2 regions of the Janthinobacterium pasteuri genome follow, and region 2 is predicted to be linked to the other one. Evidence: predicted binding sites of a transcription regulator. Region 2 holds the regulator's gene; the other holds the start of a gene.
What was found. The regulator NrdR, encoded in region 2, represses ribonucleotide reductase genes. The targets are predictions, from matches to a motif close to CACNANATNTNGTG.
Positions count from the first base shown of each region.

Region 1: ACQ4WN_RS01615 (ribonucleoside-diphosphate reductase subunit alpha) is a predicted target of NrdR. The motif match lies at 1,966-1,979, and genes of this name have one in related genera.

Region 1 is NZ_JBNYXS010000001.1:355,716-359,125, forward strand. Features, by position in the region: gene ACQ4WN_RS01615 (ribonucleoside-diphosphate reductase subunit alpha) at 1-1,710, opposite strand, end outside; gene ampD (1,6-anhydro-N-acetylmuramyl-L-alanine amidase AmpD) at 2,093-2,704, opposite strand; gene ACQ4WN_RS01625 (sigma 54-interacting transcriptional regulator) at 2,704-3,410, opposite strand, start outside.
Region 2 is NZ_JBNYXS010000022.1:13,663-17,072, forward strand. Features, by position in the region: ZMP/ZTP riboswitch at 251-375, shown strand; gene glyA (serine hydroxymethyltransferase) at 487-1,734, shown strand; gene nrdR (transcriptional regulator NrdR) at 1,880-2,344, shown strand; gene pilV (type IV pilus modification protein PilV) at 2,566-3,156, shown strand; gene ACQ4WN_RS20165 (PilW family protein) at 3,153-3,410, shown strand, end outside.

The DNA.
Region 1 (3,410 bases), on a different contig from region 2:
GATGTTGCAAGGATCCTTGAACGTGATCCACGGGTGGCCCGTTTCAAACAGCATCGACAGCATCTTGCGCCACAGGTCCAGCGCGGCGATCTTTTTGTACGAGCGGATTTCGCCGGCGGCTGCCTTGGCTTCGTAGCCCAGGTAAGCCTTTTCAAAGGCTTTGCCGACCAGGTCGTGCAAGTCTGGCGTTTCGGATGGCGAGAACAGGGTCCACTCGCCTTTTTCCATGACACGCTTCATGAACATGTCGGGAATCCAGTTCGCCGTGTTCATGTCGTGCGTGCGGCGGCGGTCGTCGCCCGTGTTCTTGCGCAGGTCGAGGAATTCCTCGATGTCCATGTGCCAGGTTTCCAGGTAGGCGCAGACGGCGCCCTTGCGCTTGCCGCCCTGGTTGACTGCTACGGCCGTGTCGTTGACCACTTTCAGGAACGGCACCACACCTTGCGACTTGCCGTTGGTGCCTTTGATGTGGGCGCCCAGGGCGCGCACTGGCGTCCAGTCGTTGCCCAGGCCGCCGGCGTACTTGGCCAGCAGCGCATTGTCCTTGATGGCGTCGTAAATGCCTTCCAGGTCATCCGAGACGGTGCTCAGGTAGCACGACGACAGCTGCGAGCGCAGGGTGCCCGAGTTGAACAGTGTCGGGGTCGAGCTCATGAAGTCGAACGAGGACAGCAGATTGTAGAACTCGATGGCGCGCGCTTCGCGGTCCGCTTCGTTCAGCGACAGGCCCATGGCCACGCGCATGTAGAACGCTTGCGGCATTTCGATGCGCACGTCCTGGATGTGCAGGAAGTAGCGGTCATACAGGGTTTGCAGGCCGATGTAGCCAAATTGCAAGTCGCGGTCGGCAACGATGGCCTTGGCCAGGCGTTCCAGGTCGAAGCTGGCGAGTACCGGGTTCAGCAGGTCGTTGGCGATGCCCTTGGCGACATATTGCGGGAAATACGTCAGGTACTCGGCAGCAGCAGCCGCTTGCGGCACTTCCTTGCCGAACACTTCCTTGCGCACCGTGTGCAGCAGGATGCGGGCCGTGACCTGGCTGTAGGCCGGATCTTTTTCCATCAGCGCGCGCGCCGCCAGGATGGCCGACTTGTGCAGCTCTTCGACGGGCACGCCGTCGTACAGGTTCTTCACCGTTTCAGCCAGGATGGCGTCGGCATCGACATGCTTTTCCAGGCCGGCGCAAGCCGCATTGATCAGGTCGCGCACTTCCTGCATGTTCAGCAGGCGGCGCACGCCGTTATCAAGCACGTTCAGCTGGGGCGCTGCGACTTGCGCGGAGGCGCCTTGCGCTTCCTTCTGCAGGCGGCGCTCTTCCATGTGCTTGGCACGGTACAGCACGTAGGCACGCGCCACGTCGTGCTCGCCCGAACGCATCAGCGACAGTTCCACCTGGTCTTGCACGTCTTCGATATGGAAGGTGCCGCCACCCGGATGGCGGCGCACCAGCGCGGCGACGACGCCGTCGGTCAGTTGTTCCACCAGTTCACGGATGCGTGCCGAGGCAGCGCCCTGGCCGCCGTTAACGGCCAAAAACGCCTTGGTCATGGCGATAGCGATCTTCGAAGGCTCAAATGCCACCACCGCGCCGTTACGGCGGATGATGCGATAGTCGCCCAATGCCGCGCCCGTGCTCGCCACGCTATTGGCCGCGCCTGGCGCTGGCGATACTGGCGTTGGATGGATGGAAATATCTTGTGGTGATTGCATTGAAGCTCCCGTTGTCAGCTAAAGTCAGCCTGCAGTTTTGCTGCCGCGTGTGTTGTTGAATAGAACGCCCGATGGTCAGGGTTTCTTCAGGTATTTGTTGCTAAATAGTAAATTACTCACAGCCAAAAATCATCCGGCCAACCTGTACAGCCCGGCTGGCGCGAAACACGATCAAGGGTGATGAAACGCCAGTTCCCGTTGCCATATCAACAAACAGGGTAGCTTTGGTAATAATTCTGAAAACGTCTGTGATGGCACTACATATAGTCTTTAAATCCAAGTTGTGCACTAATTGTAGTGCCCATCGAAAGGCGATGCAATAGTTTTCCGGCATCCGTCAGCGTAATTTTTTGTATTTTCATATACGATTTCGGTTGACTTTTCAGGGCATGGATGGAAAGCCCAATCCCCGCGTAGTAAGCGCTAACGCAGGCCGCCTGCGCACAGTTTCCAACCAGCATTCTTGATAAAAATGCCAGTCAAAAAACGGTCCCGGATCCGTCTTCCTTCCCGCTGCAATATGCTCGTGGCCACGCACCTGGGACAAGCCATAGCGCGCCACCAGCGCCGCCGTCAGCGCCGCCAGCACGCGGTACTGCTGCGGCTGGAAGGGGACAAAGTCCGTGCCTTCCATTTCGATACCGATGGAATAGCCATTGCACTGCGGGCGTCCTTCGAATGTGGACGCGCCAGCATGCCAGGCACGTTGATCAGCAGAAACATATTGCAACAGCGCACCATCGCGCCGCACAAAAAAGTGCGCCGACACCTGCAAGCCCCGCAGGTCGGCGAAAGAAGGATCGGCATTATAATCTAACCGGCCGGTAAACAAGTCCGACACATGCGGTCCGCCAAAGTGGCCGCCCGGCAAGCTGATGTTATGGATCACCAGCAAGTCGACTTGCGCACCGTCCGGGCGCGCATCCTGGTACGGCGAGTCATAGCGCAGCGCGCCATCGCACCAGCCGTCTTCATCTATCGCCCATGCTGTCATCAAAGTAGCGCTTCCTGTATCGTCAATTTCTGCATCCGGTAACGCAGCTGGCGCACGCTCAGCCCCAGCTGGCGCGCCGCCCGTGCGCGGTGATAGCACGCCTGCACCAGCGCCTGCATGATCATGTCGCGCTCGGCCTGGCGCAAATACATGTCCAGCGGCAAGACCGGGGCAACGCTGCAAAGCGCCATGCCGGGCAAGCACAGTTGCCGCTCCGGCACGACCGGCGGCGGCGCTGCCCGCAGCGCGGTGATGCCGGCAACGGACGGCAAGGCCAGCCCGTCGAGCGCGATCACGCCGCCATCGGCAAAGGCCAGTGCCCGTTCCAGCATATTTTCCAGTTCGCGCACATTGCCGGGAAACGCATACGCAGCGAGGGCCGCCAGCACCGGCGGCGCCAGGCTCACGGCCTGGCCTGGTGCCAGACGCGCCAGGATTACCTCACATAATACCTGCAGATCGCCGTGCCGCTCACGCAGCGGCGGCAGCGCCAGCTCGATGACATTGAGGCGGTAAAACAGATCCTGGCGAAACGTGCCGGCGGCCACGCCGCGCGCCAGGCCATGCTGGCTGGCGCACAGGATGCGCACGTCAACGGCTTCGTCGCTACTGCCGCCCAGCTTGCGCACGCGGCGCTCCTGCAGCACGCGCAACAGCTTCACCTGCATGGGCAGCGGCAAATCATCGACTTCATCGAGCAACAAAC
Region 2 (3,410 bases):
GCTTGCTGGAAAGCCATGCAAAAGCTGCATATAAGTTGCACCGCAGCATTGTAAATCCGGGGCGCACAATGGCAAGCTTCGTAACATACGCTTACATGCCGTGGCCAGGTTTAAGTTCAGCTTAAGAGCCGCAGTCTTGCCCCGGGGCGGCCTGTGGTCGTGCCCGGGCTGCGTTGGCGCGCGGCGATTATAGCCGTACGGTTGCATTCCTTGCTCAATTTGGGCACTTAACTTACAATTTGACTTCCATTACGTCTCACGTGACTGGCGAAAAGTCGGGCGATCTCCCTGAATGGCGATCGGCAAACCGGCGAAAGGTGGGCACCCACCGGGAAACGTGAGATTTTTCATCAGCCGTTCGCCTGGGTAGCCACTATGGAAAAGCACGAAGAGGCTGCCTGTCCAATGTTGTTATTCACTTAACGCCGGCTCCCCTCATTCGATCCAACCTGCCAGTACAAGCACCCTTATCTTTGGAGTTTTTACATGTTCGCAAAAGATCACACCCTCGCCAACGTCGATCCTGAATTGTTCGCCGTCATTCAAAAAGAAAACGTGCGCCAGCACGATCACATCGAGCTGATCGCGTCGGAAAACTATACGTCGCCAGCCGTCATGGAAGCGCAAGGTTCGCAGCTGACGAACAAGTATGCCGAAGGCTATCCGGGCAAGCGCTACTACGGCGGCTGCGAATTCGTCGACATCGCCGAGCAACTGGCCATCGACCGCGTGAAAAAACTCTTCGGCGCCGAATGCGCGAACGTGCAGCCGAACTCTGGCTCGCAGGCGAACCAGGGCGTGTTCTTTGCCATGCTGAAACCGGGCGACCTGATCATGGGTATGTCGCTGGCCGAAGGCGGTCACCTGACCCACGGCATGCCACTGAATATGTCCGGCAAGTGGTTCGACGTGGTGTCGTACGGCTTGACGGCGGAAGAAGACATCGATTACGAGGCGATGGAACGCCTGGCGCGCGAACGCAAGCCGAAACTGATCATCGCCGGCGCGTCGGCCTTCTCGAAAAAGATCGACTTCGAACGCTTCGGCAAGATCGCCAAGGAAGTGGGTGCCTACTTCATGGTCGACATGGCCCACTACGCCGGCCTGATCGCCGCCGGCCTGTACCCGAACCCGGTGCCGTTCGCCGACTTCGTCACCTCGACCACGCACAAATCGTTGCGCGGCCCGCGTGGCGGCATCATCCTGATGAAGGCTGAACACGAAAAAGCCATCAACTCGGCCATCTTCCCTGGCATCCAGGGCGGCCCGCTGATGCACGTGATCGCCGGCAAGGCCGTCGCCTTCAAGGAAGCGCTGAGCCCTGACTTCGTCGAATACCAGAAGCAAGTGATCAAGAACGCCGACGTGCTGGCGAAAACCCTGATCAAGCGCGGCCTGCGCATCGTGTCCGGCGGCACCGAGTCGCACGTCATGCTGGTCGACCTGCGCGCCAAGAACCTGACAGGCAAGGAAGCCGAAGCCATCCTCGGTTCCGCGCATATCACCTGCAACAAGAACGGCATCCCGAACGACCCGCAAAAACCCTTCGTTACCTCGGGCATCCGCCTGGGCAGCCCGGCGATGACGACGCGCGGCTTCAAGGAAGCGCAAGCGGAAGAAGTGGGCAACCTGATCGCCGACGTGCTGGACAATCCGCATGACGCCGCCACCATCGAGCGCGTGAAAGCGGCCGTGAAAGTGCTGGCCGACGCGCACCCTGTGTACGCCTCATAATTATTTGTCCAGAATGTGTCATACAGAGTAAGATTCTGTCTGACACATTCCAGTCGTGCCCCAGGGCGCCCGGAGTGATTCGGGCGCCCTTTGTACAAGGGCGGCGATTTTCCGTCATTAACTACTATAAAGTTGTCTTCGCCCCATGAAATGTCCATTTTGCCAGCACGGCGATACCCAGGTTCTCGATACGCGCGTATCGGAGGAAGGGGATGCCATTCGGCGCCGCCGCCGCTGCGGCAAATGCGACAAGCGTTTTACCACTTACGAACGTATTGAACTTATCATGCCGGCCGTCGTCAAAAAGAATGGCAGCCGGACGGAGTTCGCTGCGGATAAGTTGCGCGGCAGTTTGATGCTGGCCTTGCGCAAGCGTCCCGTCGCGGCCGCCTCCGTGGATACGGCCATTGCGTCCATCCAGGAAAAACTGCTGACCAGCGGTTTGCGCGAAGTCGATTCCGGCTATATCGGCGAACTGGTCATGCAGGAACTCAAGCGCCTGGACAAGATCGCCTACATCCGCTTCGCCTCCGTGTACAAGAATTTCGAAGACCTGGCCGAGTTCCAGGATGCGATTGCCGAAGTGGGGCAGGCGCGCAGCAAGCCCTGACGTTCACCTTCTTGTTCACCTGATTGAAAATGGGGCCGGTTCTGCGCCCCGTGTTCATCACGCCAGCGTTCGCCTGGCAAGCCGCCTGATCAATCCAGGCGCTTTTTTTTTCATTTTATCGCCGTGCTGTTTGCGCTAGCGCAGACCCGGCTTTTTGCGCGCGCCTATCGTGTACCTGGGCCGCCTGTTCTTGCGACTCTGTCTGCGGAAGGGAGGAGCGCATGCGCAATGGCGGTCGCGAGATGTTTCCTGCGGGCGGCAGCAGCCTCGTCGAGGTGCTCGTGTCCCTGCTGCTGTTGGCGCTGGGCCTGCTGGGTGCCGGCATCCTGCAACTGAGCTCCCTGCGCGCGCGCCATGAGTCGGCACTGTTGTCGACGGGCGTGCAACTGGCCGCCGGCATGGCTGAACGCATGCGCGCGAACAGCGTGCTCATGCGCGGTCTCGATGCGGGTAATCCCTACCTGAACGTAGCCTACGAGGCGGCGGACGGCGCCGAGCCTGTCGGCGGCGCTCCGGACTGTTTCGGCGCTGCCGCCTGCAGCGCGGCCGAACTGGCGCAATTCGACATCGCCGAATGGAAGCACAGGCTGCATGCGGCCTTGCCTGGCGCGCGTCTGCAAATCTGCCGCGATGCTCCCGCGTGGGACGCCGCCGCTCAAGGCTTGCACTGGGCGTGCAGCGGCGGCAAGGGCGCGCCCATCGTTATCAAGCTGGGCTGGCGCGCCCGTCTGCCCGATGGATCACCCGCCGTGAATGCGGCAAACGAGTCGCTGCCCAGGCTGGCATTCCAGCTGGGGGGAGGCGGCGCATGAACGGCATGCACGTTCGCGGGCGCCGGCATCGGGGCATGAGCCTGGTCGAATTGCTGGTGGCCCTGTCGCTGGGCGCGCTGCTGATGCTGGCCGCCAGCACCGTGCTGCTGGCGGCCAGCGGCAGCTATGGCGACCAGTCCGCCAATGCGCGGCTGGACGACAATGGCCGTTATGCGCTCGACACCATTGCCCGCGCCGTGCGCCAGACGGCGTATGTGAACTGGGATAGCAGCGCCGCGCCCGTCGCCCATGCG